DNA from 3 places in the Bacillus sp. AK031 genome. Region 2 is predicted to be linked to each of the others. Evidence: a T-box and tRNA genes for the amino acid it is inferred to sense, from the RefSeq annotation. Region 2 holds a T-box; the other regions hold tRNA genes.
What was found. A T-box is a leader RNA that pairs with one kind of tRNA and senses whether it is charged. The one in region 2 lies ahead of serS (serine--tRNA ligase), so its partner is inferred to be a tRNA-Ser.
Positions count from the first base shown of each region.

Region 1: it encodes a tRNA-Ser, which carries the amino acid that the T-box ahead of serS (serine--tRNA ligase) is inferred to sense. The anticodon was not compared.
Region 3: it encodes a tRNA-Ser, which carries the amino acid that the T-box ahead of serS (serine--tRNA ligase) is inferred to sense. The anticodon was not compared.

Region 1 is NZ_CP096424.1:3,324,589-3,327,844, reverse strand. Features, by position in the region: rRNA gene M1E09_RS17100 (23S ribosomal RNA) at 1-984, shown strand, start outside; rRNA gene rrf (5S ribosomal RNA) at 1,119-1,235, shown strand; tRNA gene M1E09_RS17090 (tRNA-Asn) at 1,243-1,317, shown strand; tRNA gene M1E09_RS17085 (tRNA-Ser) at 1,322-1,413, shown strand; tRNA gene M1E09_RS17080 (tRNA-Glu) at 1,427-1,501, shown strand; tRNA gene M1E09_RS17075 (tRNA-Val) at 1,605-1,680, shown strand; tRNA gene M1E09_RS17070 (tRNA-Met) at 1,709-1,782, shown strand; tRNA gene M1E09_RS17065 (tRNA-Asp) at 1,789-1,865, shown strand; tRNA gene M1E09_RS17060 (tRNA-Phe) at 2,030-2,105, shown strand; tRNA gene M1E09_RS17055 (tRNA-Thr) at 2,117-2,192, shown strand; tRNA gene M1E09_RS17050 (tRNA-Tyr) at 2,205-2,288, shown strand; tRNA gene M1E09_RS17045 (tRNA-Trp) at 2,425-2,498, shown strand; tRNA gene M1E09_RS17040 (tRNA-His) at 2,511-2,586, shown strand; tRNA gene M1E09_RS17035 (tRNA-Gln) at 2,633-2,707, shown strand; tRNA gene M1E09_RS17030 (tRNA-Gly) at 2,713-2,787, shown strand; tRNA gene M1E09_RS17025 (tRNA-Cys) at 2,793-2,867, shown strand; tRNA gene M1E09_RS17020 (tRNA-Leu) at 2,875-2,959, shown strand; tRNA gene M1E09_RS17015 (tRNA-Gly) at 2,976-3,049, shown strand.
Region 2 is NZ_CP096424.1:4,274,428-4,277,683, reverse strand. Features, by position in the region: gene pdxS (pyridoxal 5'-phosphate synthase lyase subunit PdxS) at 1-603, shown strand, start outside; gene pdxT (pyridoxal 5'-phosphate synthase glutaminase subunit PdxT) at 607-1,197, shown strand; T-box leader at 1,251-1,477, shown strand; gene serS (serine--tRNA ligase) at 1,547-2,827, shown strand; tRNA gene M1E09_RS21890 (tRNA-Ser) at 2,973-3,065, shown strand.
Region 3 is NZ_CP096424.1:4,026,694-4,029,949, reverse strand. Features, by position in the region: gene M1E09_RS20555 (Tex family protein) at 1-658, shown strand, start outside; gene cmpA (cortex morphogenetic protein CmpA) at 681-794, opposite strand; gene M1E09_RS20545 (SprT family protein) at 1,056-1,514, shown strand; tRNA gene M1E09_RS20540 (tRNA-Asn) at 1,608-1,682, shown strand; tRNA gene M1E09_RS20535 (tRNA-Ser) at 1,698-1,788, shown strand; tRNA gene M1E09_RS20530 (tRNA-Glu) at 1,798-1,872, shown strand; tRNA gene M1E09_RS20525 (tRNA-Asp) at 2,105-2,181, shown strand; tRNA gene M1E09_RS20520 (tRNA-Gln) at 2,266-2,340, shown strand; tRNA gene M1E09_RS20515 (tRNA-Lys) at 2,345-2,420, shown strand; tRNA gene M1E09_RS20510 (tRNA-Leu) at 2,454-2,535, shown strand; tRNA gene M1E09_RS20505 (tRNA-Leu) at 2,607-2,692, shown strand; tRNA gene M1E09_RS20500 (tRNA-Arg) at 2,714-2,790, shown strand; tRNA gene M1E09_RS20495 (tRNA-Pro) at 2,835-2,911, shown strand; tRNA gene M1E09_RS20490 (tRNA-Gly) at 2,928-3,001, shown strand; rRNA gene M1E09_RS20485 (16S ribosomal RNA) at 3,128-3,256, shown strand, end outside.

The DNA of each region.
Region 1 (3,256 bases), 950 kb from region 2:
TAACGGTCCTAAGGTAGCGAAATTCCTTGTCGGGTAAGTTCCGACCCGCACGAAAGGCGCAACGATCTGGGCACTGTCTCAACGAGAGACTCGGTGAAATTATAGTACCTGTGAAGATGCAGGTTACCCGCGACAGGACGGAAAGACCCCGTGGAGCTTTACTGTAGCCTGATATTGAATTTTGGCACAGCTTGTACAGGATAGGTAGGAGCCTTGGAAACCGGAGCGCCAGCTTCGGTGGAGGCGCTGGTGGGATACTACCCTGGCTGTGTTGAACTTCTAACCCTCGCCCCTGATCGGGGTGGGAGACAGTGTCAGGTGGGCAGTTTGACTGGGGCGGTCGCCTCCTAAAGAGTAACGGAGGCGCCCAAAGGTTCCCTCAGAATGGTTGGAAATCATTCGCAGAGTGTAAAGGCACAAGGGAGCTTGACTGCGAGACCTACAAGTCGAGCAGGGACGAAAGTCGGGCTTAGTGATCCGGTGGTTCCGCATGGAAGGGCCATCGCTCAACGGATAAAAGCTACCCCGGGGATAACAGGCTTATCTCCCCCAAGAGTCCACATCGACGGGGAGGTTTGGCACCTCGATGTCGGCTCATCGCATCCTGGGGCTGTAGTCGGTCCCAAGGGTTGGGCTGTTCGCCCATTAAAGCGGTACGCGAGCTGGGTTCAGAACGTCGTGAGACAGTTCGGTCCCTATCCGTCGTGGGCGCAGGAAATTTGAGAGGAGCTGTCCTTAGTACGAGAGGACCGGGATGGACGCACCGCTGGTGTACCAGTTGTCTTGCCAAAGGCATCGCTGGGTAGCTATGTGCGGAAGGGATAAGTGCTGAAAGCATCTAAGCATGAAGCCCCCCTCGAGATGAGATTTCCCATCACTTTATGTGAGTAAGATCCCTGAAAGATGATCAGGTAGATAGGTCTGAGGTGGAAGCGTGGCGACACGTGCAGCTGACAGATACTAATCGATCGAGGACTTAACCACAATTATAGCGAAACTCGGAATACTTTCTTTTCTTCATAACTTTATCTAGTTTTGAGTGAATAATTTTTAAAAAAACACTTGAAAAAATTATAAAACTCGTTATAATAGTACTTGTCCCTAAAAAAGAGACAATGTCTGGTGACTAAGGCGAAGAGGTCACACCCGTTCCCATGCCGAACACGGAAGTTAAGCTCTTCAGCGCCGATGGTAGTTGGGGGATCTCCCCCTGTGAGAGTAGGACGTCGCCAGGCTTACCATTCCGCAGTAGCTCAGTGGTAGAGCTATCGGCTGTTAACCGATCGGTCGCAGGTTCGAGTCCTGCCTGCGGAGCCATAATGGAGAGCTGTCCGAGTGGCCGAAGGAGCACGATTGGAAATCGTGTAGGCGGGTAACCCTGTCTCAAGGGTTCAAATCCCTTGCTCTCCGCCATTATATCTTAACTGGCCCCTTGGTCAAGCGGTTAAGACACCGCCCTTTCACGGCGGTAACACGGGTTCGAATCCCGTAGGGGTCACCAGGTTTTTTACGAAGCAAAGCGGAGTAAATAAACTTCCTTAAAAAATCATCAGCGCAAGGATCTTAAATAAGATTTATTAAAAGTTAAACTTAAAACCCATTACGGAGGATTAGCTCAGCTGGGAGAGCATCTGCCTTACAAGCAGAGGGTCGGCGGTTCGATCCCGTCATCCTCCACCATTAAGTTTTAAAAAAAGATTAACATCGTCGCGGGGTGGAGCAGTTCGGTAGCTCGTCGGGCTCATAACCCGAAGGTCGCAGGTTCAAATCCTGCCCCCGCAATACCATGGTCCGGTAGTTCAGTTGGTTAGAATGCCTGCCTGTCACGCAGGAGGTCGCGGGTTCGAGTCCCGTCCGGACCGCCATTATCTTTTAAAAAAATCTTAGTTCAATCTAAGAGGGTTTCGATAACTGAGAAGTTCAAGGAAGCAACTGAGTGAACACCGGAGTGCACTGACAGGTACATGAGGATGTGAGCAAAGGCGCTGACGAAGTAATTCGCAGCTTAGCGGAAGCCGAAACCAAATATGGCTCAGTAGCTCAGTTGGTAGAGCAATGGACTGAAAATCCATGTGTCGGCGGTTCGATTCCGTCCTGAGCCACCATTTTAGATAGTGCCGGTGTAGCTCAACTGGTAGAGCAACTGACTTGTAATCAGTAGGTTGGGGGTTCAAGTCCTCTTGCCGGCACCATCGGGAATATTTGGAGGGGTAGCGAAGTGGCTAAACGCGGCGGACTGTAAATCCGCTCCTTCGGGTTCGGCAGTTCGAATCTGCCCCCCTCCACCATTGTTTTTTCGCAAAGCGAAAATAACAGTCCTTAGCTTTACGAAGCGAAGCGGAGTAAAATAACTGTCCTTGAAAATCGCGTATCGAAGCGAAGCAAGGTATACTGGTAAAGACAGCAAATACTTTAATATTTCATAGGGGTATAGTTTAAAGGTAGAACAGAGGTCTCCAAAACCTCCAGTGTGGGTTCGATTCCTACTACCCCTGCCAATTATATTTGTGGCGATTGTGGCGAAGTGGTTAACGCATCGGATTGTGGTTCCGACATTCGTGGGTTCGATTCCCATCAGTCGCCCCACTAAATATTTTGAACATATTTAAATCAAAAACATATAATATATCAATGGGCTATAGCCAAGCGGTAAGGCATCGCACTTTGACTGCGACATGCGTTGGTTCGAATCCAGCTAGCCCAGCCAATTTTGCGGAAGTAGTTCAGTGGTAGAACACCACCTTGCCAAGGTGGGGGTCGCGGGTTCGAATCCCGTCTTCCGCTCCATTGATGGCGGCATAGCCAAGTGGTAAGGCAGAGGTCTGCAAAACCTCTATTCACCGGTTCAAATCCGGTTGCCGCCTCCAAACACATGCCGGTGTGGCGGAATTGGCAGACGCGCACGACTCAAAATCGTGTTCCTTCTGGAGTGCCGGTTCGACCCCGGCCACCGGTACCAATTTCATATGTATATTGCGGGTGTAGTTTAGTGGTAAAACCTCAGCCTTCCAAGCTGATGATGAGGGTTCGATTCCCTTCACCCGCTCCATACATACACATTCAAAGCCTTTCTCATAATGAGAAAGGCTTTTTTTACATTTTATCGATCTCCCTCCAATAAAGATAAGCCATTCGACAAAACTCCTCAAAAAACGGGTAGTGACAGTCACCGAGCACATCCAGCACTCCTCCTTATCCCAACATAACTAATCAAAATTTTTCCCCTTCTTTGTCAATTTTGTTGACCTATTAAAGA
Region 2 (3,256 bases):
TCAATGGGAGTGGATTACATCGACGAGAGTGAAGTATTGACTCCAGCTGATGAAGAATACCACTTGAATAAAAGAGATTACACAGTGCCATTTGTCTGCGGATGCCGTGATTTAGGCGAAGCAGCACGCCGTATTGGTGAAGGTGCTTCCATGCTTCGTACAAAGGGTGAGCCTGGTACAGGAAACATCGTTGAAGCTGTACGCCATATGAGACAAGTAAATGCGCAAGTGCGCAAGCTTGTGAACATGAGCACGGATGAAATCATGACTGAGGCAAAATTGCTTGGCGCTCCATATGAATTGCTTCTTGAAATCAAAGAAAATGGCCGTTTGCCGGTTGTTAACTTTGCAGCCGGCGGTATCGCGACTCCTGCAGATGCAGCTCTTATGATGCAGCTTGGTGCAGATGGAGTGTTTGTCGGTTCTGGTATCTTCAAATCAGACAACCCTGAGCGTTTTGCGAAAGCGATTGTGGAAGCGACTACTCACTATGAAGATTATGAACTGATTGCTAAGCTTTCTAAAAACCTTGGTATTGCGATGAAAGGGATCGAGATCTCTTCTCTGACTCCTGAAAACCGCATGCAAGAACGCGGCTGGTAATTAATGTTGAAGATCGGAGTATTAGGGCTTCAGGGAGCTGTAAGAGAACATGTCCGTGCAATCCAGGCGAATGGTGCAGAAGCAGTAGTCGTGAAAAAAGCGACACAGCTGGAAGGTATCGACGGGTTGATTTTCCCTGGCGGTGAAAGTACGACTATGCGCCGTTTAATTGATCTTTACGGCTTCATGGAACCAATGAGGGAGTTCATTGCTCAGGGTAAACCGGTATTTGGAACATGTGCAGGATTGATCCTCCTTGCGAAAAATATCGTTGGATATGCAGAACCTCATCTGGGTGTCATGGATGTCACGGTGGAAAGAAACTCATTCGGACGCCAGCGTGAAAGCTTCGAAGTTGATCTTGATATTGCCCAAGTGGGTGAAGGTTATAACGCGGTATTCATCCGTGCACCGCATATTGTGGAAGCAGGAGAAAATGTTGAAGTGCTTGCAAAGCATGAAGGCAGAATTGTTCTTGCCCGTGAAGGCCAGTTCCTTGGATGTTCATTCCACCCGGAATTGACTTCAGATAACCGCCTGACTGGATATTTCATCAAGATGGTGGAAGAAGCTAAAGAAAAACAAATGGCATAACCCTATTGCAATGAGCACATAATTGTAGTAACTTATTATACAAACTTAATCGCTCGAAATCGTTGAGAGGAAATAGTAATGCGGACTGCTTTTTTTTCAGAGAGTCGGTGGCTGGTGAGAACCGATAGAAGCACCCCATGAATCCATCCTTGAGTAAAGTACTGAACACAACTTGTTTGCCAGTATGTACTTTCGGTGAAAGCCGTTATTAGACTTAAGAGGAAAGTAGTGTGCATACTATTTTCAATCAGGGTGGCAACGCGGAACCTCCGTCCCTTTTATGGGATGGGGGTTTTTTGTGTTCCAAAATGGTTACTCTAACGAAATCGAGACAAAGGAGGAAACAATAGTGCTTGATATCAAATATTTAAGAGCCAATTTTGAAGAGGTCAAAAACCGTCTTCAAGACCGTGGAGAAGATTTAAGCGACTTTGAAAAGTTTGAAGAGCTTGATGTCAGAAGAAGAGAACTGCTTGTGGAAACTGAGAATTTAAAAAGCAAGCGTAATGAGGTTTCTCAACGTATCGCTGAAATGAAAAAGCAGAAAGAAAATGCAGATGATCTTATCGTGGAAATGCGTGAAGTGGGAAGCATGATCAAGAAATTCGATGAAGAATTAAGAGAAGTGGAAGGCGCTCTTGAGCACCTGATGCTGTCTATTCCTAATATCCCTCATGAAAGTGTGCCTGTCGGCGCTACAGAGGATGATAATGTGGAAGCCCGCAAATGGGGAGAAGTTCGTTCATTTGAATTTGAACCAAAACCTCACTGGGATCTGGCGACTGAATTGGGAATCCTTGATTTCGAAAGAGCGAGTAAAGTAACGGGAAGCCGTTTCGTATTTTATAAAGGGCTGGGGGCAAGATTGGAACGTGCCTTGATCAACTTCATGATGGATCTTCATAACGATGAACATGGATACGAAGAGATGCTGCCTCCATATATGGTTAACCGGGAAAGCATGACAGGGACTGGACAGCTGCCAAAGTTCGAAGAAGATGCGTTCTTGATCGACAGTGAAGATTACTTCCTTGTCCCGACTGCCGAAGTACCTGTGACGAACTACCACCGTGATGAAATCCTGGTGAATGACCAGCTTCCAATCGCTTATACAGCTTTCAGTGCGTGCTTCCGTTCTGAAGCGGGATCTGCGGGCCGTGACACCAGAGGACTGATTCGCCAGCACCAATTCAACAAAGTGGAACTGGTTCGCTTTGTCCGCCCGGAAGAATCTTATGATGAGCTTGAGAAGCTGACCGGCCATGCAGAAAAAGTGCTTCAACTTCTGGAGCTGCCTTACCGAGTAATGTCTATGTGTACAGCTGATCTGGGATTTACAGCAGCGAAGAAATACGATATTGAAGTGTGGATCCCGAGCTACGATACGTACCGTGAGATTTCTTCTTGCAGTAACTTTGAGGCTTTCCAAGCCCGCCGTGCCAACATCCGCTTCCGCCGCGAGCCAGGCGCAAAACCGGAACATGTTCATACATTGAATGGATCTGGACTTGCACTGGGCCGTACGGTCGCTGCTATCTTGGAGAATTATCAACAGGAAGACGGCAGTATCGCCATCCCTGAGGTGTTAAGACCTTACATGGGCGGCGTAGAAGTTATAAAACCTAAGTAATTTGAATGTCTGATAATCGGCGGAACCATTGATTTCCGCCGATTATTATCTAATGAGTTAGAGCAATATAGATTTTTTTAGAAAAAATATAGAAATATTATTGACTTAAATAGTCTGTCCATGATATTATAATTCTTGTCGATACGGAGGAATACCCAAGTCCGGCTGAAGGGATCGGTCTTGAAAACCGACAGGGGTGTTAAAGCCCGCGGGGGTTCGAATCCCTCTTCCTCCGCCATTGATTTTTAAATTAACCATAGCGCATAAATATTGGAGATAGAAAACCGCTGCCTGTGCAGCGGTTTTTTTGCGTTTTAAAATGTCATGAATCAAACTCTTCACATGTCCAGGAGCGGAAATCAGGCAGCACCCTCTAAATAGGTCATAAAAACAACATCACTCTTTAATACAATAAAATAAAAAAAGGAT
Region 3 (3,256 bases), 250 kb from region 2:
ATATGTAGCAGGCTTGTCTAAAACAGTTGCCAATAATATAGTTAACAAGAGAGAAGAAGAGGGCAGAATCACAACGAGAAAACAATTAAAGAAAATACCACGCCTCGGGGCAAAGACATATGAACAATGTATCGGCTTCCTGAGAATTATCGACGGTGAAGAAGTGCTGGACAGAACGCCGATCCATCCAGAGAATTACGAAGAAGTCCGAAAGATTCTTCAAAAGCTTTCTTTAGATGAGAGTTCAATCGGAACAGAAGAACTGCGCAAAAGAATGGAAAGCATCAATGTTGATGAATTGTCAGAGGAGATTGGAATTGGAAAACTGACATTAAAAGATATCATCGATGCTCTTGTTCGTCCCGGCCGTGATCCGAGGGATGAGTTATCTGCACCACTTCTTAAAAAGGATGTATTGAAGCTTGAAGATCTTGAAACGGGAATGGAGCTTCAGGGAACGGTCAGAAATGTAGTTGATTTTGGTGCGTTTGTTGATATAGGAGTAAAGCAAGATGGGCTTGTCCATATTTCTAAACTGCGCAAAGGGTTTGTTAAGCACCCTCTTGACGTCGTTTCAGTCGGAGATGTGGTAACAGTCTGGGTAGAAAGTGCGGATGTGAAAAAAGGACGGGTAGCATTGACGATGGTGAAAGAATAAGAAATGAAGGAAACACTGCTGATCATGAGCAGTGTTTTTTTCTATAGAAGTACCAGCACTGGTTGAGAAGTTTGATCTGGTAACGGTCTTTTTCAAAGTAGGCCTTACGCATTTGACTGACAAGCCAGTTAGGCATCATCAAACCTCCTTGTTTACTTTAGGGTGAAAAGCATTCTTTTACTGATGTATTGAGAGGTGCTCAAATGAGATTATTAAAGAGTTGGGGAATAGTATTAGATTATTATTTTTAGCTCATTCCTCCCAATGAATACGAAACGGCTGAGCAAAGGCATTTGCTCTGCTGTTTCACACGATGAGCCAAAAAAATGCAGGTTCAAAGCTCCTACTTAAATATATGCTATAATAGTTTGTCAGGTTCACCAAGGGAGTGTTGAATGTGGAAAATAAAGAATTGCAGGAGCTGGTTCAAGAGATATCTTTAGAAAGCTTCGGCAAACCTTTCAGGCATAAAGCTTTTTTCAATAACCGCCTCCGCACAACAGGCGGCCGATACATGCTGCGGTCCCATAATATTGAAATCAACATTAAGTATTTGGCGGAGCATGGCATTGAGGAACTTACCGGTATCATCAAACATGAGCTATGCCATTACCATTTACACATAGAGGGAAAAGGATACAAACACAGGGACAGAGACTTCCGTGAACTGCTTCAGAAAGTGGATGCCCCAAGACACTGTACTCCGCTGTCTGCCCCTTCACAAAAGAAAAGGAAGATTATTGTTTATATATGCACATCATGCCGGCTCGTTTACAAAAGAAGAAAGAGGATCAATACAGACCGTTATGTATGCGGGAAGTGCAAAGGGAAACTAAGATTGGAAAGTGAAAAATAATCCAACAATAATTACGTGAAAAATTTCGTTGACAAGCATATTGGATGTAAGTATAATAATAAGAGTCGACAAACGACAAACAATACTTTTTGTTCCGCAGTAGCTCAGTGGTAGAGCTATCGGCTGTTAACCGATCGGTCGCAGGTTCGAGTCCTGCCTGCGGAGCCATTTTTATGAAGATGTGGAGAAGTACTCAAGTGGCTGAAGAGGCGCCCCTGCTAAGGGTGTAGGTCGTGTAAGCGGCGCGAGGGTTCAAATCCCTCCTTCTCCGCCATTATCTAATGGCCCATTGGTCAAGCGGTTAAGACACCGCCCTTTCACGGCGGTAACACGGGTTCGAATCCCGTATGGGTCACCAGGTTTTTTTACGAAGCGAAGCGTAGTAAAATAAACATTCTTTAATTTGCGCAGCGAAGCGTACCTTTAAATTCCCTTTGCGAAAGTGATGATAAGTATATTCTATTCCTTACATTAAGGAAGGATATCTTGCCTGAGTTGAATCTAGTCCTTGCATTAAGGACAGATATTTTGCCAAGTTGAATCTAGTCCTTATATTAAGGACAGATATTTTCACTCCGTGAAAAATCTTTGGTCCGGTAGTTCAGTTGGTTAGAATGCCTGCCTGTCACGCAGGAGGTCGCGGGTTCGAGTCCCGTCCGGACCGCCATTAATTTTTTGAGGAAAGTGCTTGACACTGTTCAATAAAACATGTTATATTATAAACCTCGCGTTTGCGAGAATTTAAAAATGATGGGCTATAGCCAAGCGGTAAGGCATCGCACTTTGACTGCGACATGCGTTGGTTCGAATCCAGCTAGCCCAGCCATTAAGAGCCATTAGCTCAGTTGGTAGAGCATCTGACTTTTAATCAGAGGGTCGAAGGTTCGAGTCCTTCATGGCTCACCAAAGTTTTTTGCGCAGCAAAATAACTTTCATCATGCGGGTGTGGCGGAATTGGCAGACGCACCAGACTTAGGATCTGGCGCCGCAAGGCGTGGGGGTTCAAGTCCCTTCACCCGCACTTTTCTTTTTAAAAAAGGTTATTGACATCTAACGCTAGAAATTATATAATAGATCTTGTCGCTTTTCAACGCGGTCGTGGCGGAATGGCAGACGCGCTAGGTTGAGGGCCTAGTGGGGGCAACCCCGTGGAGGTTCGACTCCTCTCGGCCGCACCAATTAAGCAATGCAAACAAATTGCGCCCGTAGCTCAATTGGATAGAGCGTTTGACTACGGATCAAAAGGTTAGGGGTTCGACTCCTCTCGGGCGCGCCATTTACAAATCAACTCAATCCTGTTTTGAGGAATGAGAGACAAAACGGGGAGTAGCTCAGCTTGGTAGAGCACTTGGTTTGGGACCAAGGGGTCGCAGGTTCAAATCCTGTCTTCCCGACCAGTGAGCAATTTAATATGCGGGTGTAGTTTAGTGGTAAAACCTCAGCCTTCCAAGCTGATGATGAGGGTTCGATTCCCTTCACCCGCTCCATAATATACTGATTGAACCTTGAAAACTGAACAAAACAAGACAAAACGTCAACGTTAATTCTAGTAAGAACACAGTTCTTACAAAGTTGCTAACACTTTAAAATTAGCAAATGAGCAAGTCAAACTTCTATCGGAGAGTTTGATCCTGGCTCAGGACGAACGCTGGCGGCGTGCCTAATACATGCAAGTCGAGCGGACTGATGGGAGCTTGCTCCCTGAAGTCAGCGGCGGACGGGTGAGTAACACGTGGGTAACC